Regions from separate parts of the Amylolactobacillus amylotrophicus DSM 20534 genome, predicted to be linked through region 1. Evidence: predicted binding sites of a transcription regulator. Region 1 holds the regulator's gene; each other region holds the start of a gene.
The links. The regulator NrdR, encoded in region 1, represses ribonucleotide reductase genes. The targets are predictions, from matches to a motif close to ACACNATATATNGTGT.
Positions count from the first base shown of each region.

Region 1 (5,206 bases):
TCCAGACCTTGACCGCAACGGGTCGCCTCTCGTCAGTCGATCCTAACCTGCAAAATATTCCCATTAGAATAGACGAAGGAAAACAAATCAGGAAAGCGTTTGTTGCCAGCAAACCGGGTTGGCAAATCTTCTCGAGTGATTATTCGCAGATTGAACTGCGGGTCCTGGCGCATGTTTCCGGTGATCAGACGATGCAACAGGCATTTATGGATGGAATTGATATTCACGCAAACACGGCCATACGCATTTTCAACTTGAGTAGTCCTCATGAGGTGACCAGTCTGATGCGTCGCCAGGCCAAAGCCGTTAACTTCGGGATTGTCTATGGCATCTCGGACTTCGGCCTAGCTAAGAATATTGGCATTGCCAGAAGCCAGGCTAAGCAATTTATCGAAGGTTATTTCGCTACTTATCCGCAGGTACACGAGTTTATGCAACAATCTGTCAAAAGTGCGCGTGAAAATGGGTTCGTCGAGACGATCATGCACAGAAGACGTTATCTCCCAGACATTCATTCGAAGAACTTTAACCTCCGATCTTTCGCAGAACGAACAGCGATGAACTCACCGATTCAGGGTGGGGCAGCCGATATTATCAAGATTGCGATGATTAATATGAATAAAGCATTGGCTGAGAATAAGTTACAGACGCGCATGCTTTTGCAAGTTCACGATGAATTGATTTTTGAAGTGCCAGATGAAGAACTAGAAACAATTAAAAAATTAGTACCAAGTGTGATGGATTCGGCCGTGAAGTTGGATGTGCCACTAAAGGTGGAGTATGGCTACGGTCCAACTTGGTATGATGTAAAGTGAGGATGAATCATGCCTGAGTTACCAGAAGTTGAGACAGTACGGAAGAGTCTAATTCCCCAGATTAAGAATAAGACCATTAAAGATATAAAGATTCCCTATGAAGCAATTGTTGTGGGGGATGCCCAGGAATTTATTAATAGTCTTCGGGGGGAGACCTTCATTGATGTGGACCGGTTTGGTAAATACCTGGTCTTTAGATTAACCAATGACAAGTCGGTGGTCTCGCACTTGCGGATGGAGGGTAAATACCACATTGTTCCCCAAAAGACACCGCTTGATAAACATGAACACTTGGTATATGAGTTAACCGATGGCACCGACTTGCGCTATGCAGATGTCCGGAAGTTTGGGCGGCTCCAACTGGTTGAGACTGGCACGGAAGCCGTGGTTACCGGAATTAGTAAGCTTGGACCAGAGCCCAATTCTGCTGCTTTCACGCTTGATTACTTTGAAGCAGGGCTAAAGACCAGGAAGAAGAATATCAAGAATGTGTTATTGGATCAGGGGATAGTGACCGGTCTTGGTAATATTTATGTTGATGAGGTTCTTTGGCTGAGCAAGATTCATCCGTTGACTCCGGCCAATAAGTTAGAACACGCAGAAATCGCCGAGTTATTTACGGCCATTAATGAGGAGATAACTTTAGCCATTCAGAATCACGGTACGACGGTCTTTACCTACCTCGATGCCAGCGGTCATGCCGGTAGCATGCAGAATCATCTCCACGCATATTCGCACGGAAATGAACCGTGTGAACGTTGCGGTACGATTATGGAGAAAATCAAAGTTAGCGGTAGGGGAACGGTCTTTTGTCCCCATTGTCAGGTTGTAAAATGACGTATTATTTAGGTTTAACTGGCGGGATAGCGAGCGGCAAAAGTACGGTCTCTGATCTCTTTCGCCACAAGAATATACCGGTGATTGATGCAGACGAGGTGGCTCACGCGCTAATGGAGCCCGGTGCGGCTAACTGGCAAAAGATAGTAGCTAAGTTCGGTCCGCAGTTCTTAAATGCCGATCAAACAATCAACCGGCAGAAGCTCGCTCAGCTAGTTTTCAGTGATCAAAATGCCCTCAGTAAGCTTAATCATCTTTCACATCCGACTATTAAGACCAGTCTGCTGAATAAGATGCAGGAGTATGCAATACAGAATGCCAGGGTCGTCGTCGTGGATATTCCGTTATTATATGAGGGTAAATTTGATACCCACCTCGACGATGTGCTTCTGGTCTACGTGGATAACAAGACGCAACTTGAGCGTTTGATGGCCCGCGATGCGATTACTGTAAAAGAAGCCAAGAGGAAGATTGCCGCCCAAATGCCACTAGCAAAAAAGAAATTACTGGCCGATTATTTAATTGACAATACTGGTACAATAGAAGAAACTACCAGCTCATTTGAAGCTTTTTTTCGGGCGAATATTAGCCCGAAGTTGGAGGAATAACTATGGAATGTCCAAATTGTCATCAAAACTCATCCCGTGTTGTCGATAGCAGACCAAGTGACGAGAATAGAGCGATTAGAAGGCGACGCGAATGTGAGAACTGTGGTTACAGATTTACAACCTTTGAAAGAATCGAGCTCTCACCACTCCTGGTAATTAAGAGTGATGGTAATCGTGAAGCCTTTAACCGTGAGAAGATCTTTAACGGGCTTGTTCATGCTGCCGAGAAACGGCCAATTACGAGTGATGAGCTGAGTGATCTGGTCGATCGGGTAGAGAACAGTATCCGCAAAAAGGGTTTAAATGAAATTTCCTCAAAGCAAATTGGTGAAATTGTCATGGACGAACTTGCGGAATTGGACGACGTCGCGTATATCCGCTTCGCCAGTGTGTACCGTCAATTCAAGGATATGAGCGGCTTCATGAAGGCGCTCGAAGAAATGATGTCTAAGGATAAGAAGTCTAGCTAGGTCAGGTATTCGATGTATTTTTCAACTAATCCTAAATTACCCTTCTACGTCGCTAATCAATTAACAATTGATACTGAGCAACAGAAGGTGATCATGAAACTTTATCAACCACTTGTTGGAGCCGTGGCAACAAGTGTTTATTTGACGCTCTGCCAACAGTTTAATCGGGTACCGATTCGCTCGGAATTTCTCCGCCTTGCTCAGCTCCAAGAGCAACTGGATATCGATTTAAAATCTCTTTTTAATGCGTTCCACAAGCTTGAGGCAGTCTCTTTGTTAAAGACGAGTACCAGTCAAAATGATATTCTCGGTGAAGCGCTGATTTTCGAGCTGAAAGCTCCCCTTGCTGCCAAGGATTTCTTTGGTACCTTTTTACTCTCTAGCTTACTGCTGGAGAAGATTGGTGAACCTTTGTTTAAGTCACTGCAGCAGAGTTTTACACCACAGACATTTCCCGATAGTGAAAATGCCCGTGATGTCTCGGCTGGCTTCTTCGAAGTTTTTCACATGGCGGATGAGACCGCAATTAATCCACCGGCTGTTGTTCAAGAGGCGGCAGAGTCTTTTGCCAAAAACAAGCAATTAGGGCAGGAAGATGCTATTGCGGAGACACGAGAGAATGAGCTTACAAAGTTAATAGATTGGCAGTTTTTGATCGATCAGTTTAATGCTTACCACATCGATGAGGCAGAAGTTAATAAATACAGGAAGCAAATCAGCGACATGATTAACTTCTACCAGCTATCCGAGTTGGAGTTTGTTCAGTTAGCGACTTTAACATTGACGAGCGGTGACCATAAGCTGAATATTAAGCGAATCGAAGCTAACCTAACTGAGAACTATGAGAGCCTGACGGACCATGCCTCGGTGCGTCACAGTGGGCGGGCAACCACAAAAGAAGCACTGGTGAACAAGGTATCAGCCATGATCAACAACCTCAGTGAAGCGGATCAACGTGTCTTAACAAGTGTGAACAAATATCGGCCACTTGACTACCTCTACCGAATAAAGAAAGAGAAGGGTGGCTACGTCACCACAAGTGAGAAGCAGATTGTCTACCAGCTGAAACAGAAAAATGGCTTGAAAGATGATCTAATTAACATGCTGATTTACGTCACCCTTGGTATGGCACCTACACTCTCTAAGGCCTTGGTTGACCGAATTGCTAATGACTGGTTCCAAAATGGCGTGGTAACGGCTGTGCAGGCGTTAAGCTATGTGAAGAACCGTGAGAATAAGAGACAACAGCAAGGGCAGAATACGAAGCACAGATATTATCAAGGACAGGGCAAGAAGAAAGAGGTTGCCACTGATTGGTCTAAGAAGAAGGCCACTGTAGATCCGAAGATTACGGATGAGTATTTGGATAAGCTACTTGATAAAATAGACGGAAAATAAGGAGCCTAATATGCAAAACATTGGCAAAGTTTTACAGAAGATATTGGATGAACGCGCAATCAAGTATGATTTCGACGAAATGATTAAAGCAGCGCTCAAGGATCCTGAAGTTCAAGCTTTTATCAAGGAACATCATGCAGAACTAACTCCCGATGCCCTAAACAAAAGTGCGGCAAACGTCTATGAATTTGTGACGCAGCGCGATAAGGTTCAACAAGAAAGCGACAGTACTGTGAGCGGCTTCGCCCCAAAACTAATTGTCAATAACGGCCTGATTGACGTGGAATATGGTCCGACTGAGCAAACTAGAACTGCAGTAGAGAGGACTACCCAGGCCCACAAGATGCGTCTAATTGACCTGCCGATTACGCTTAGGGAGGCCGCCATTACAGAGTTTGAACGTACAGAAGGAAGAATTCGTGCACTGGCACTAGCAACCGAATTCGTTGCGCAGTTAAGTGCTGGTCAGAATCCGAAGGGCGTCTACTTTAGCGGTAATTTTGGTGTTGGTAAGACTTACCTGATGGCGGCGATGGCGAATAAGCTGGTCACTTTTGGCAAAAGTGTGACGTTAATTCATGTACCAACCTTTATTGCTGGTCTTTCGAGTCACTTTGGCGACAACTCGCTTAATGATGAGGTCCAAAAACTAAAGTCTGTTGACGTATTGATGCTTGATGATATTGGGGCAGAGAGCCTGAGTCAGTGGTCAAGGGATGATGTGCTGGGCGTAATCTTGCAATATCGGATGGAGAATCAGTTGCCCACTGTTTTCAGTTCAAACTTCAGTTTTCCAGAGCTCGAGGAGCATTTTGCCGAGACCAAAACGGGCTCGGAGCCGGTGAAGGCCGCTCGTTTAATGGAGCGGATTAAGTTTCTGGCGACCGAGGTCGTCATGGAGGGTGCTAACCGACGCAACCGCGGTTAATTTGATTAAGTGGTCAGAAAGAACTTGAAAAATTAATTTAAATTAGTATAATTGAGTTCATTAAGAAAGACATATCAAACTTCACTAACAGGGAGTAGCTGCAGTAACTGGAAGCACTACAAGGAGTTTGACACCACTTTCGAAGTACAA
Region 1 is NZ_AZCV01000006.1:18,724-23,929, reverse strand. Features, by position in the region: gene polA (DNA polymerase I) at 1-815, shown strand, start outside; gene mutM (bifunctional DNA-formamidopyrimidine glycosylase/DNA-(apurinic or apyrimidinic site) lyase) at 825-1,652, shown strand; gene coaE (dephospho-CoA kinase) at 1,649-2,260, shown strand; gene nrdR (transcriptional regulator NrdR) at 2,263-2,730, shown strand; gene FC62_RS06295 (DnaD domain protein) at 2,743-4,128, shown strand; gene dnaI (primosomal protein DnaI) at 4,139-5,056, shown strand.

Region 2 (5,206 bases), on a different contig from region 1:
AGATATTTATCTGGTCCGACCGGCAGGCGGCAGGGGTAATGGCAGATTTCCGGCAATCAGAGCTCTCAAAGATTTTCTATCAGAAGACCGGGACCCCGATTTACCCAATGACCCCGTTCGCCAAAATTAAATACTTTAAACGCCAGATGCCAACAAGGTATTCGTCAGAGACGAAGTGGCTCGGTCTGAAGGAACTCTTGCTCGAATTTCTCACTGGCAAGGACGTGCTCGATTACCCGACAGCAAATGCGACGGGCTTGTTTAACATTCATGAATTACGCTGGGATGCCGATATTCTCGCTGATCTGGACATCGGCACGCAAAACTTGGCCGAGTTGGTTGACTGGCAGACGCCGTTAAAGCTCAAACAATCGGTCGTGAGCGCCTTTGGTCTTGCTAAGAGCGTGGCGGTTTATCCCGGCGCTAGTGACGGAGTGCTGGCCGCCGCCGCTGGACTGAGCCAAAGTGGTAACGGCAATAGTCTGACCATTGGCACGAGTGCCGCTGTGCGCCGCGTGAGCCAAGAGATTGTCCTCGACTCGCATAAACAGAACTTCTGCTACTATCTCAGACCAAAGTGCTACGTTATTGGGGCACCAACTAATAATGGTGGCGTCGTCTTGGACTGGGCGAAGCAAATCTTTTCGCCGGGTGAAGGAACGGCGCAGGATTTCTACCAAGAACTTAGTCAAAGTCTGACGGAATCCCCCATCGGAGCAAATGGGGTGCTTTTCCTACCGTTTCTAAATGGTGAGCGGGCTCCCTACTGGGATGCCACGCTAACCGCCCAATTTACGCATCTTTGGGTCACAACGACGAGAGCCGACATGCTGCGGGCTATCGTAGAGGGAGTACTCCTGAATATTCGTTTATTGACCGAGCTGGTGGCGGTTAAGGAGAAGACAACTGCAAGCGGTGGTTTTTTTGAAAATACGGCGTTGTCACAATTGGCAGCCGATATTCTTGGCGTGGACCTAGACGTTACACCGGGTAATGAGCCGATTGCCGGACTCTACAGTCTTTTGACGGGAAAGCCTGTCATAGCGATGCAACGCAAGGATGCGCGCCAAATCAAGTTTGATGTCGCGGTGCACGAGCAATATCGGCGCTAATCATTTTTTGGCTTTTTCTTAAATTTGGCTCCTGGCTGGACGGATTACTGGTCAACTGAGTGTAAACTGAGTAATATAAGCATGTTTAGTTGATCATTTAAAAAAGGAGTGAGCAGATGCGCCGATTTATGAGAATGTTCTGGCTCACGCTGTTAGTCATTGGTGGCTTGTTTGTCTACAGAAATTATGATTATCTCCGCGTCAATTTCTGGCCCTTAGTGGAACAAAAAATTGCCCAGGTGACTAGCCAAAAAGACCAGACAGCTGATTCGACTAATACGGCACCAGTTGGCACAACTGAAGATGATGCGGTGACGCCCGTCGAGTCGATTGTGGCCGAGACCAAGTTGAGTAATGTCTATTATTATGTCTTCGAGGATAATGCGCCAGCGAGCGTCCGCAATGTTTTCGAAGAAGCGGTGGTAATCTACAATGAGACAGGTTTGGTAGAGCTTAAGTCAGGTACCCCAGCGGATACCGAAAACAAGATTACCTTTGGTATTTATACCAATGAGGAGGCTGCTAACCAAAACGGTCTCAGCGAGCTGGGGCGTGGCGGACCAAACATTATTAAATATACGGGTTGGACGTCTTACGTCGTGAACCGGGGTAGTGCGCGACTCAATCTTGCGGGAACAAACGCCGTTAGGTTGTCCGTGGCGATTCACGAACTAGGCCATGTCCTCGGTCTGGCGCACTCGACCAATCGCAATTCGGTGATGTACCCGATTGATCAGGGTAAGACTGGCCTGCAGGATGTCGATATTCGGGCGTTGCAGACAATTTACGCCAACTAATCAGAATATTTTATTGATCAGGATAAGCAAAAAGAACGTGGCCAATCGCCACGTTCTTTTAGTCTGCCATATCATGCAAGTTTATGTTGCTACTCTATTTTTTCAGTTTAAAGGTTAAGCGTACGGGATTATGGTCTGAGTTGACGAACCCGGCATCAACAACATGGATTTCTTGCGCCTCAACGTTTGGTGAAAGGATGAAGCCGTCGACTAGGGTCACGAATGACTCGCCTTTTTGATACGGCTGATCCAGTGCTCGGACAGACGGTGTTTTGGCTGCAGCTAGCTCCATTCTTGGTACATAGAATCCTGCAGGTAACTTGTTAAATGGGAAGAGATGGGTCCAGGTTTGGACCTTACTTGTCGTGTGGAAGATTTCTGGTGCGTTTTGGAGCAAACGGTGGTTGTAGTCTCCGGCGACAACCACGTAGTTACCGGCCCGATAGGCCTGGTTGATGTACTTGAAGAGCTTCGCAAACTGGGCCTCTTGAATGCTGTGGTCCTTCGTAAAGGCCGAGAGATGAATGTTGACGAGCTCGAACTGCTTGCCATTATCGGTTGGGAGCTTAGACACCGTAAAGGCGCGGTCGAGATCGATGAACTTATTGAAGTTGGTCTCGATTGGTAGAGAGTAGCGTGTAGCTTTGCCAATTCTGGTAGCTGCTAACGTGATGAGACCTGACTTGGCCTTGCCAATGGGGTCATTGAAAGGGTAGAAGAGGTAGGGTGAATCGTAGTTCTGTCCGTAAACACCACTGTGTGTGTGCGCAAAAGCGTTGGTGATGCGCTTAACCTGATCGACGTGACGTGAGCGATCACCGTCTTGGTCGACCTCCTGGTAGAAGTAGAAGTCTGCCTTTGCAGACTTTGAGGTCTTCACAATCCCTCTGGTTAGCCTGGTTACAGTTGCCTTGTCGTAGGCCTTTGCATACTTACCACCATCCATGAAGAATGAGTAGCTCGGTGGATAAGAGCCGTAGCCAACGTTCCACGACTGTGCGTGATAGGTGCGCCCAACTTGGACAGTATTCTCCCGATTATGTTTAACCCCTAGGCTTTCATTGTCAGGTAAGCGGTAATACGTGATGTAGGCGTAGGCCAGGTACGAACCTGCCGCAACCAGGATAATGAAAACGATGGCAGCAAGTGTCTGCCAGAGCCATTTTAGTTTCATAATTATTTTTCCTCCAAGAAAAGTACTGCGCGTTTTTAACAATTGATAACATACTCGGTTAATAAAAAACGGCACCACCTCATGTGTGCTTGCCGCCGTTAAATTAATGCTTACATCATTCACTCATAGTTGTCCGAGTTCGTGCAATTTATCCTCGATCTGAGTGATGACCGCCGTTTGATCCTCTTTGCTTTCGACGAAATCATACTTGTCACCATCAATTCGAATCTTAGGTGAATAATTGTAGTTCTCATACCAAGGACCATAGTATTCGAGTAGGGTCTTGTAGTACGTCTCGAGAGTGGGATCATAACTGAGTTGTTCGAAACTGCGTCCGCGCTTTGTAATCCGCTTAAGCATCGTGTCGTAGGAGACGTCGATGTGGACCAATAAATCAGGCGCCTTCTTCGGCAATGTTTTCAATTCCTCCATCATGTTGTGCAGTAGGTCGCGGTAGATGTCTACCTCGGTCTGGTTTGCCCGACCCATGTCCGCGTTCATCTGAAAGAATAGTTCATCCTCATAGATGGACCGGTCGAGCACGTTATTGTCGGCAACTAGCGCGTCTTTGATGTTCCGAAAGCGTGTGTTTAGGAAATAAATCTGTAATAGAAAGGCGTATTTGGCCGGATCTGCGTAGAACAGGGGCAGCACCGGATTGTCTTCGACACTTTCGTAAAAGGCCTGACTGCCTAAATCTGCAGCAAGTATTTTGGTTAGGGTTGATTTGCCGGCACCGATTGGGCCACTTAAAGCTATGACGGTCATCACATTCCTTCTATCTAAAGTGTTCTTATACAAAATATGGTCAACTCCTAATATAATAACGCTACATGTGGTGGCAAGCAATATATTTTAAACTTTTATCTTTTTCATGAATTCTCCTCCAAGAAATTCAGAATAGATTCGATTTATCTCCTCTAAATTGAGTTAGCTGATTAAGGCCAGCTAACTATGCTTAAACGCTAATGCCCCGTGAGCGTTTTTTTGGTCAAAAAAGTGCTTGTGTTATTATTGAATAGAATAATGGGGTAAATTATTGTGAATAAGAAAAATTTTGCGCTGAACAAGCACACGTGGTTTGTTGGGCTAGTGTTCGGACTGTTGTTGGTCCTAGCTTTGATAACAAATATTCAGTCGGTTAACGCAGACAACGGCTACGTCGTTGATCCTGCTAATTACTTAAATAAGAATACGGAAGAGTATATTGAGCGTTTGAACGAGCAGGATTTAACTGGTCTAACCGACCGGCCACAGTACATGCTAGCAGCGGTGGGAAAACGCTCGTTGATGGTCGCAGTAACCGAATCCTTAACGGCATCATCCACCAACAGATTGATTTTGCTGATATCGTCGTCGACGGTTGGAAAGTCAGAGACTTCCTTCAGCGTGTAGTAATATTGGCGTGCATTTTGTCGACCAGCTGGTGTTGCACTTTCGAGGATGTAGGCTGACCGCAAGCCACTAAGCGTCACGTGTTTAAGACTCTCCAATTTAAAGACGTCTGCTAAAATATGCGTGACAACTGGTCTGGGAATTGTTGTGGCGTTGACCAGTTGGTCGTGTTCGAATATTTGGGAACCGTTATCCGACACAAAGGCAATCTCGTCCGCCTTGCCGGGGAAAAAAGCTTTGAGTTGTTCATATTGATTCCCGCTGGCGACAATGAATTTAATGTCCTGTTGGCACATTTTGGCGTAGACCCTGTCGAATTGTTCCCGGTCATAATTCTTGGCGGAATTTAGAAATGTCCCGTCCATGTCTGTCGCAATTGCTCTAATCATCAGTTACACCGTCAATTCTATTAGGTTGCCCTCTGGGTCCTCAATCACAGCCTCGTAATACCCGTCGCCCGTCGTTCGTGGACCACTAAGTAGGTTAAAGCCGTCGTTTACAAATTGTGCAGCAAGCGTATCGACTCGCTGCTTCTCACCCAGTGAGATAGCGATGTGTGCGTAGCCTAGGACATCTGGGGCCCGTTTATTGATGTTGTCCTTGTGTGAGAGTTCTATGCGACCGCCCGTCGCAAATTTGAGGAAATACGACGAGAAGCCGGTCTTTACGTTCTCGTAGCGGGCACTCGCTAGTGTATTGAAATAGTGCTCATAAAATTGTTTCATTGT
Region 2 is NZ_AZCV01000007.1:14,249-19,454, forward strand. Features, by position in the region: gene FC62_RS06645 (gluconokinase) at 1-1,112, shown strand, start outside; gene FC62_RS06650 (matrixin family metalloprotease) at 1,229-1,909, shown strand; gene FC62_RS06655 (endonuclease/exonuclease/phosphatase family protein) at 2,004-3,083, opposite strand; gene FC62_RS06660 (deoxynucleoside kinase) at 3,207-3,851, opposite strand; gene FC62_RS06665 (HAD family hydrolase) at 4,262-4,867, opposite strand; gene FC62_RS06670 (VOC family protein) at 4,871-5,206, opposite strand, start outside.
Region 2: FC62_RS06660 (deoxynucleoside kinase) is a predicted target of NrdR. The motif match lies at 3,910-3,925, and genes of this name have one in related genera.

Region 3 (5,206 bases), on a different contig from region 1:
CCGTAAGTGCAACTGTTAAAGAAGATATTAAGAAGCCATTCACTGGTAAAGTTGAAAAAATCTATGAAAATTCGGTATTACTGGAAATCGTCTCAAATGAAGCCGAAGATAACACAGCAGTTTCCGAATTAAATAATAAAATCGTGGTCAACCTGAGCTCGATTAAGAAAGCAAAGTAGCACTCAACTTCACTACAAAACATGAATAAAGGCTTGCTCATTCAGATGAGTAAGCCTTTATTTATTTGGTCTGTTGATCTTTCACAAACGTCTGATCAGGTATCCGAATCAGATAATATTCAGTTGCTACCCTGCCAGCACTTAGTCCTAAGCCGTTACGCCAATTTTTTTTATACCTGGCAACATAGGTTGCCAGATAGGCCTTTTGGTAATTTTGATCCATCTTAACCAATACCTTTTCGTCAAACGGATAGGCACTTGCGGCCGGCGATAATGGGCTCGCGCCGTCTGAGATAGAGGAGTTTGCTCCGTTAATCGTGATTTTGTTGCCGTCGCTAAGGAGAGTATATTCGACCTTTGAGTCCCTGCTTTGTACGGTGTTCACCTTAACATAGAAGGATTTATCTTGGTCAACCGTCATAATTAACGGGCGGAACTTAACACTATCCGTGATGCGCGCATGGTCATTTAATGATGGATTATCAAAGAATGTTACGATACTCATCGAAACCAGGAGTCCGCCCCAAACCACAATTTCCAGGACATCAAGTACCAGATTTTTGACAGAGAAACGCACATGGTCCATGACAATCATCTTGATATGACGTTTACGAATATTCTGGATAATAAATACGAGCAACAGAAAAACAATTATCCAGGCAAAAACACCGATATAGTTATAAGCAGATTTCATAGAATCCCTCCAATTACTTCAATTATGAGTATAAGGGAAAAAAGATGCAAGGTCACCAAAAAGAAATCAAAAATAGACCAAAATTTTATGCAGTTGAGCAAATATCCTATTCCACGTACTATATTTAGATAAACCAATTAATAAAATAACAAATCCAAGGATTTACTATTGACAATCAAGGCAAAAAATCAGACAATCACATTAACTAGTATTCAGACATTCAATTCCATACAACATCTTGTGTCTGGATGCCAAAAAAATACAAAAAATCTCACAAAAAGGATTGACTTTTTAAAATTGTGAGTGGAGGACATTATGGGTAATATTACTGTATATACTAAGAATGATTGTGTTCAGTGCAAAATGACTAAACGCTTCTTAAAAGAACACCATATCAACTACGAAGAGAAGAATATCAACTCTGACCCAGACGCAATTACGTATTTAAAGAGCCTCGGCTTCAAGAGTGTTCCTGTTGTTTTCCCTAAAGATGAAAACCCAATTGTCGGTTTCAGACCAGAACAGCTTAAGGGTCTTGTAAAATAATGGTTGAAATTGCGTACTACACGGTTACTGGGCAAACCAGACGGTTCATCAAGAAGACTGAACTTGATGCTTACGAGATAGACGATGCTGATCCATATCACGACATGGACCAGCCTTTTATTTTAATTGTCCCCGCATACGACGACAACATGATGGACTCCGTCATCGACTTCCTCAATTTCGGTTCGAACAAGGAGAACCTCGTTGGCGTGATTGGCACGGGTAATAGAAACTTCAATCAGTTATACATCCACACGGCAAAAGACATTGCCAACAGCTTAAAAGCACCAATTCTTTATGATTTCGAATTCAATGGCACGCCGACTGATGTGGCGCGCGTAAAGGAGATAGTGGCGAACTATGAGTCTACAGAAGCTTAACATTCAAGATGTAACATATTTTAAATTAAACAACGAATTAAACCGACCTATTGATGGGAAAATCCCATTGGAGAAAGACCGCGAGGCACTGGCAGCCTTTTTCAAAGAGAACGTCGAGCCAAACCTCAAACAATTCGCCAACCTGCAGGAACGCCTAACTTATTTGGTCGACAACAACTATATCGAAGCAGAGTTTCTGCAGAAATACACATCAGAGTTCCTGGAACAACTGTACAAACGCCTGCGGGACTTCAATTTCCACTTCAAATCATTTATGGCGGCCTACAAGTTTTTCAACCAGTACGCCCTGAAGAGTGACGACAAGTCCGAATATCTAGAGACTTTCGAAGACCGGGTATTTTTCAATGCCCTTTATTATGCTAATGGGAACGAGCAGCTGGCAACTCAGTTAGCCGATGAAATGATCAACCAAAGATACCAGCCGGCGACACCGAGTTTTTTGAATGCGGGCAAGAAACGGCGGGGCGAATTTGTGTCCTGTTTCCTCATTCAAATTACCGATGACATGAACTCAATCGGTCGTGGCATCAACTCGGCGCTGCAACTGTCACGAATTGGCGGTGGTGTCGGCATTACACTCTCGAACCTGCGTGAAGCTGGAGCACCAATTAAGGGAATTGTGGGTGCGTCAAGCGGCGTCTTACCAGTGATGAAGCTGCTGGAAGACTCCTTCTCCTACTCAAATCAATTGGGCCAAAGGCAAGGTGCCGGGGCTGTTTACCTCAATGTTTTCCACCCAGACATCATCAACTTCCTATCTGCAAAGAAGGAAAATGCCGATGAGAAGATCCGCGTAAAGACGTTATCTCTTGGCGTTGTCGTGCCTGATAAATACTACGAGTTAGTTCGGAATAACGATACGATGTACCTCTTCTCCCCTTACGACGTTGAGCGCATCTACGGCACACCATTCTCATACGTAGATATTACAGCTGAATATGACAACATGGTGCAGAACCCCGAAATCAAAAAATACCCAATTAAGGCGCGCGAGCTAGAAAATGAAATTTCCAAGCTGCAGCAGGAATCAGGTTACCCTTATATTTTAAACATCGACACCGTTAATCGTGTTAACCCAATCGACGGTAAGATTATCATGAGTAATCTTTGTTCAGAAATTCAACAGGTTCAAGTCCCATCAAGCCTGGATGACGCACAGAACTATACCCAGATGGGTACGGATGTTAGTTGCAATCTCGGTTCAACTAACATTGGTAACTTGATGAAAAGCCCAGACTTTGGTGTTTCTGTCCGTGCAATGGTAGACGCACTAACATTTGTCTCAGACACATCAAACATTACCGCCGTTCCATCAATCGCCCGTGGTAACGAGCTCAGCCACTCAATTGGACTAGGTGCAATGGGACTCCACACGTTTCTCGCAACCCACCAGATCGATTATGGCTCAAAGGATGCAATTGAGTTTACCAGTGTTTACTTCATGCTTTTAAACTACTGGTCACTCGTCGAGAGTAACCACATTGCTACGGAGCGCAATGAAACGTTCGCTAATTTTGCCAAATCAACTTATGCAACAGGTGAATACTTCGACCAATATCTGAATAACAGCTTTGTCCCAACTAGAGCGCGTGTCAAGGAACTCTTTAAGGATATCTTTGTGCCAACTCAGGCAGATTGGGTAGAATTAAAGAATAAAATCCAAACCACAGGGCTATACAACGCATACCGTTTAGCGGTTGCGCCAACAGGTTCAATTTCATACATCAACGATACTTCAGCAAGCTTGCACCCAATCACCCGTTTGATTGAAGAAAGAACTGAAAAGAAGAACGGTAAACTATACTTCCCAGCACCAGGACTCAGCAATGATACAATTTCATTTTATAAGTCTGCATACGATACTGATATGCGCCTGGTAGTGGATACCTACGCGGCAGCACAGCAGCATATTGATCAAGGAATGAGCATGACTTATTTCATTCGATCAAGTATCCCTGCTGGTTTATACGAGTGGAAGGAAGAGGAAGAACAGACGACAAGAGACCTATCAATTTTGCGTAATTACGCTTATTATAAGGGTATTAAGTCAATTTACTATGTGCGGACTTTTACAGATGATTCAGAAGAAATTGGCTCAAATGAATGTGAGAGCTGCAGCATTTAACAAGTTGTGACACCTTGCGTTTAACTTAGGCACATCAATAAAGCAAATGGAGACGAATAAAATGGTTGAAACCTACTATAAATCAATCAACTGGAATGCGATTGAGGATCAAGTTGATAAAGCGACCTGGGAGAAGCTAACCGAGCAATTCTGGTTAGACACGCGTATTCCCTTGTCGAATGACCTTGACGATTGGCGCACCTTAACGCCAGAGGAGAAGAACTTGGTCGGCCACGTTTTCGGTGGCTTGACACTCCTTGACACCCTTCAATCACAGGACGGTAATGACCAACTGCGAAAGGACGCACGGACACAGCACGAAATTGCGTGTTTTAATAATATTCAATTCATGGAATCGGTCCATGCTAAAAGTTATTCCTCAATCTTCAGTACGTTAAATACGGACTCGGAAATCGAGGAAATCTTCGATTGGACTGACCATAACGAATACTTACAGACCAAAGCTGAGATTATCAACGACCTGTATCAAAATGGCGAGCCTTTGCAGAAAAAAATTGCTAGCGTCTTTCTAGAAACCTTCCTCTTCTACTCTGGTTTCTACACGCCGCTCTACTATCTTGGAAACAACAAACTTGCGAACGTCGCAGAAATTATCAAGTTGATTATCCGTGATGAGTCAGTCCACGGCACCTATATTGGTTACAAATTCCAACTCGGTTTCAACGAGTTATCCGAGGATAAGCAGACCGAAATCGCGGACTGGATGTATGATCTCCTCTACAGGTTATATGAGAACGAGGAGAAGTACGCCGAGACGTTATACGACGGGATTGGCTGGACAGAAGAGGTAAAAACCTTCATGCGTTATAACGCCAACAAGGCACTCATGAACCTCGGTCAGAATCCCCTCTTCCCAGACACCGCTGACGACGTCAATCCAATTGTCATGAATGGCCTCTCAACTGGTACCAGTAACCACGATTTCTTCTCGCAGGTCGGAAATGGCTATCTATTTGGTCACGTAACCGCAATGAGCGATGAAGATTATAATATCGGTTTAGATAGATAATTAGTTAACTTCAACCATTTTAAAAATAGGCCCAATTTTAGGCCTATTTTTTGTGTCTGCGGTATCTTCATGTCTGATTATTACCCCATCATTATTAAAAAATGATAAGCTTACAGCACAGAGAATGGAGGTTATAGTTATGTCCATATCACACTCAAAGGCCGTTGCAACAAGTGTACGCGGCTATCAAGTTCGAATTAATGTCCGTGACCACGAGCTCATGCTCGATGA
Region 3 is NZ_AZCV01000008.1:35,509-40,714, forward strand. Features, by position in the region: gene FC62_RS07000 (DUF2187 family protein) at 1-179, shown strand, start outside; gene FC62_RS07005 (LVIS_2131 family protein) at 241-873, opposite strand; gene nrdH (glutaredoxin-like protein NrdH) at 1,189-1,419, shown strand; gene nrdI (class Ib ribonucleoside-diphosphate reductase assembly flavoprotein NrdI) at 1,419-1,799, shown strand; gene nrdE (class 1b ribonucleoside-diphosphate reductase subunit alpha) at 1,780-3,945, shown strand; gene nrdF (class 1b ribonucleoside-diphosphate reductase subunit beta) at 4,007-4,975, shown strand; gene FC62_RS07030 (OsmC family protein) at 5,115-5,206, shown strand, end outside.
Region 3: nrdH (glutaredoxin-like protein NrdH) is a predicted target of NrdR. The motif match lies at 1,102-1,117, and genes of this name have one in related genera.

Region 4 (5,206 bases), on a different contig from region 1:
TAAGAAGGCAACCTATGGCTACGAAATTACCAGTTATCTGGTAAGCCTCGGCTTTGATAACCTGGTGGAGGGAACAGTATACACTGTTCTACTTAGGTTAGAGAAAAAGGGACTCGTGACCATTGAGAAGAAAAAGTCGGATCAGGGACCAATGCGTAAATTCTACTCATTGAATGAGGCTGGAAAGGCATATTTAGATGATTTCTGGGTGAAGTGGGATTTTATTGGTACTAAATTGACACAACTGAGGGAGACACATTAATGGAGAATATTTTAAAGAAGTTGGTCGGAGATAAGAAGGAATATAGTGAATACAAGGCGAGATTGGCCAAGTTACCCCATGATTACGCGGTGGCTTATGCAGCTATTGAGCGCTATATTTACAATTTCGCAGCAGGTGATGGTATTATGACGGTAATCTATGATGGTTTAGGAATTTTCGAACAAGCTGCAGCGGACAATGTGCCACTGAAGGATGTCGTTGGCGAAGATTCGGTTGAATTTGCGACCGAATTAGTGAATAATTACCCCGAACAGATGTGGATTGTCAAGCAACAGAATAAGTTGAGAAGAACCATTAAAGAGCTTGAATAGGGTAAATAATACCGCTTAAGAAACGGGGTACTAACGATGGACTTATACAGCCTAACTGACTCACCGCTTGGCACACTGTTACTCCGCAGTGACGGTGAGAATCTGACCGGGATTGATTTCCTGACGAAAGAACTTTTGAGTAAGATTGAACAAACTGCGCACTTAGATGCTAATAACGAACTATTATCCCGAACTAAGGACTGGCTAACAGATTATTTCGCTGGCTTAGAACCGGATGTTTCTGTTCTGAGGACTAGGACAACAGGCAGCGAGTTTGCCAAAGTTGTGTGGTCCGAGATCAGTCAGATTCCTTATGGACAAACAACCACTTATCGGGATATCGCGGTCAAATGCGCCAAACGCCTGGGTCAAAAGTCGATGAGCTCACAGGCGGTAGGTGGAGCAATAGGAAGAAATCCACTTGTCATCCTAGTTCCCTGTCACCGGGTGCTGGGCCAAAATAGGCAACTTACCGGCTATAGTGGTGGGCTAGACAGGAAAGTTAAACTGTTAGAGCATGAGGGAGTAGCTGTTGCTAATTTAAAGTATCCAAAGAGGTAATTTTAACTAAACAATAATTGTGGAAGGGTTGTGTGAAAATGCGAACTAAGGCTGAGATGAGACAACTGATCTTTGCTGTGGCGGAGAAGCTTGGTGTTGTGCGGGCGATTGCTGCCAATGGCTCACGGGTCTATAAGGCAAGAAGTGATGAATTTACCGATTTCGACATCATTTATGTGGTGCCAGATGATCAGATGCAACATTTAATTGATGAGCGTGGTTGGCTTGATGAATTTGGGGAACGAATTGTAATGCAGACCCCGATGGATCTTACCCCAAGACCAATCGATTATACGAAGAGATTTAACTTCTTAATGCTGTTCACTGATGGCAATCGACTGGATTTGGGTCTGGTACCAGAATCTGAGATTGGTGCCTGGGCTAAAGCTGATCCAATTGCACAGGTGCTGTTTGATCCCGCACACATATTAGCCGGATTAGAGTTGGTCCAAGATGATCGGCGCTACTTCCGCAAGAAACCGTCCCAGGGCTTCTTCTTCCGGCGAACCAATGAATTCTGGTGGATTGGTCCGTACGTCGTTAAGGGAATATTGCGCAATCAATTTTTTTACGCCGTAGACCATTACTTCGACGGAATTCTGGGTGAGTACCTCATGCAGGTCGAATGGCGAGTAGCCTTCGAGCACGATTTCCAGGTTAACCTCGGCAAGAACGTGGGCGATCTCTTTTCGTACCTGACTGTAGCCGAGCAGGATGAGTTGCGGCGCTTTAGCAACATGTCGAGTCTAGAGACGGTGGCGCAGAATATGGTAGAGATCCAGGAACAGTACCAGGCCCTGGCAATCCAGAATGCACAACAAATCGGTTTGGACTATGATCCTACTTCTGGTGAGCGCGTGATGGAATATACTAATACTAAACTAAAGAAGATATTGGAGAATTAATTGTGACGAAAATTTATTTTGCAAACGGTCTTTTTTCTGAGCAAGAAGCCCGTTATAACGCCTATATGGTCGAACAGATTAGAAATGAATATCCTAATGTAGAGGTCTACTTACCCCAGGAGAACGCCAGTATCAATGACAAGAACGCTTATGCAGACAGCATCGCTATCGCAAAAGGTGATACGAACGAGTTAGTAGCCAGTGATTTGGTGGTAGCGGTTCTGGACGGAGTAGGGCTTGATGCCGGTGTGGCGGCTGAGATTGGGCTAGCTTTCGGCAAAAACATCCCGGTGGTCGGTCTCTACACGGACTCACGGCAACAGGGGGCAACGAATCAGGCTAAGCTAGAGGCGTTACAGGAGGTAGCAGAGAGTCAGTTTGCATACATCAACCTCTTTGTGATTGGCTTAATCAAACAAAACGGTCAAGTATACAGTAGCAGCAAGGATTTAGTCTCTGGCTTACGGGATTATCTTAAATAAATTTTCCGGACGGTCAAAACCTGTTAGATTAACAAAATCTAACAGGTTTTTTTAAGTGCTTTGGCAGAATTTGGTTATTAAATAGTTGCCTTCGTGTGTGCCATAGCACAGAAAAATTATTTTTTAAAGTCTTGAATTACACCTTATATAGTATAGAATTGAATTATGCACCACAAAATATAGTAGATTAACCAAGGAGCAAGAGTTATGGACTATACGAACCTCAATACGATTATTACACAAAATTTTCCTGAAATTACGCTAATTACGCCAGATATGCACATGACTTTTACCGGCATTGCGCGCCTAATTATGCTCGACAGGTATACCTATAAAGATCCTAGTAACAGCACGTTAGCTGTAGGTGATCTGGTCGTGCTTACCGTGAAGGATGATCCCAATTACCCCACGCGTGGTATTGGTAACGTGACCGAGATTAATGGTGAGATCGTCCAGATATTGGTCGAGGAAGAATTCCGTGGCGTACTAGATGAGGCTGATGGCATTGTGACCCGTCGTAAAACGGAGATTGAGAAACCACTAGAGTTATTCTACGAACAAGTTGCTAAGCGGGTAGCCACAGGAATTGCTCACAGTGCAGCAGCTAGTGATGAAGCCCAGCTCGAAAAAGATTTCTACCATGAACTCGTGCACCAGAACTTTATTCCTGCCGGTCGAGTTATCTACGGGGCGGGGACAAACTCTGAGGTGACCTACTTTAATTGCTACGTGATGCCGTTCATCCAGGACTCACGTGGTGGGCTAGCCAAGCACAGACAGGAAGTAATGGAAATCATGAGTCGCGGTGGCGGTGTCGGGACGAATGGTTCAACGTTGCGGCCAAAGGCTGCAGTGGTCCATGGTGTCAATGGTAAATCCTCCGGGGCTATTTCCTGGCTGAATGACCTGGCCAACTTAACTCACTTGGTTGAACAGGGCGGATCTCGTCGTGGGGCCCAGATGATCATGTTGGCCGACTGGCACCCAGACATCTTCGAATTTATTTTAGCCAAAATCCAAAATCCGTCAGTATTGCAGTACTTGATTAACAACAGTAAGAGCAAGTTGGTCCGGCGACTAGCGAGTGAAAAGCTAGACTTCAAGCCACTCTCTTCTGATGAGCAAGCCTTCTACCAAGAGGCAATTGAGCATACTGAAGAGAGTCAGTTCAAACACGAGATTGAGGAGAAGCTCCGTCTAGGTGGTAGCTATTCCGTTCAAAATGCTGACTTCTTGACCGGAGCAAATATTTCGGTTTGTTTAACGAAGGAATTCATGGAGGCTGTTAAAACTGATGGCAACTATGAACTAAGATTTCCAGACGTCGATAACTACGATGAAGCGGAGATGGCCATCTATGACGAGCAGTGGCAGGATGTCGGTGATGTGCGTGAATGGGAAAAAATGGGTCACGCCGTCAAAACCTACAGAACAATTAAAGCTCGTGAACTTTGGGATTTGATTACTTTTTGTGCAACCTACTCTGCTGAACCCGGAATTTTCTTCATCGATAACGCAAACGAGATGACGAATGCAACTGCTTACGGTCAAAAGGTTGTAGCTACCAACCCTTGTGGTGAGCAGCCACTGACCCCATATGCAGTCTGCAACCTGGCTTCCTTGAACCTAGCTAATTTCGTGAATAAAGAAACTAAGACTGTGGATGAAGAGAAGCTGAAACGGGTTGTGCGTCACGCCGTGCAATTCCAGGATCTCGTTATTGATGCTACGCCATACTTTTTCGACAAAAACGAGCGGCAAGCTAAGGGAGAACGACGGATTGGCATGGGCATCATGGGTCTCGCAGACCTGTTGATTTACTGTGAGAAACGGTATGGTTCAGTTGAGGGTAACCAATTGATCGATCATCTGTTTGAAATTATCGCAACGACCGCTTACCGACAATCAATAGAGTTAGCTAAGACTAAAGGTAGTTTCCCATTCTTGGTTGGCCAAACTGCCGCAGAGACAGCAGCTTTACGGGAGAAATTTATCAATACCGGTTACATGAAGAAGATGCCTGAGGACATTCGCCAAGATGTCTTGAAGTATGGGATTAGAAATTCACACCTGTTAACGGTTGCTCCTACTGGCTCGACTGGGACTATGACCGGCGTCTCAACCGGTTTAGAGCCATACTACTCATTCTCATACTTCCGTTCAGGTCGTCTGGGCAAATTCATCGAAGTAAACGCTGCAATTGTTGATGAATACCTTGCAAGTCATCCGGGGACAACTAAGGAAAACTTACCTGATTTCTTCGTCTCGGCAATGGAGCTTTCTCCAAAGGAGCACGTTGACGTTCAATGTGTCATTCAGCGCTGGGTTGATAGTTCTATCTCGAAGACCGTCAACGCGCCAAGAGGCTACAGCGTGGAACAAGTTGCCCAGGTGTACCAAGACCTCTACGATGGTGGTGCAAAAGGGGGTACCGTCTACGTGGATGGTAGCCGTGATTCACAGGTGCTGACCCTCACTAATGAAGAAAACACGATGGATAACTTACTGGATGACGATGATACAAGTAAGGCTAAGACGACCGATGAACCTGTCAAGGCCGTTGAACAAGTTGAGCTACACGTAATTACCGATACGGACGACACAAAAGAACAGTGTGCCCCCACTGATGAAGAGCTCACAGGCCTGTTTACCGGCCGTGTCGAG
Region 4 is NZ_AZCV01000002.1:18,631-23,836, reverse strand. Features, by position in the region: gene FC62_RS02960 (PadR family transcriptional regulator) at 1-262, shown strand, start outside; gene FC62_RS02955 (DUF1048 domain-containing protein) at 262-594, shown strand; gene FC62_RS02950 (methylated-DNA--[protein]-cysteine S-methyltransferase) at 631-1,155, shown strand; gene FC62_RS02945 (aminoglycoside 6-adenylyltransferase) at 1,194-2,060, shown strand; gene FC62_RS02940 (nucleoside 2-deoxyribosyltransferase) at 2,063-2,542, shown strand; gene FC62_RS02935 (vitamin B12-dependent ribonucleotide reductase) at 2,750-5,206, shown strand, end outside.
Region 4: FC62_RS02935 (vitamin B12-dependent ribonucleotide reductase) is a predicted target of NrdR. The motif match lies at 2,681-2,696, and genes of this name have one in related genera.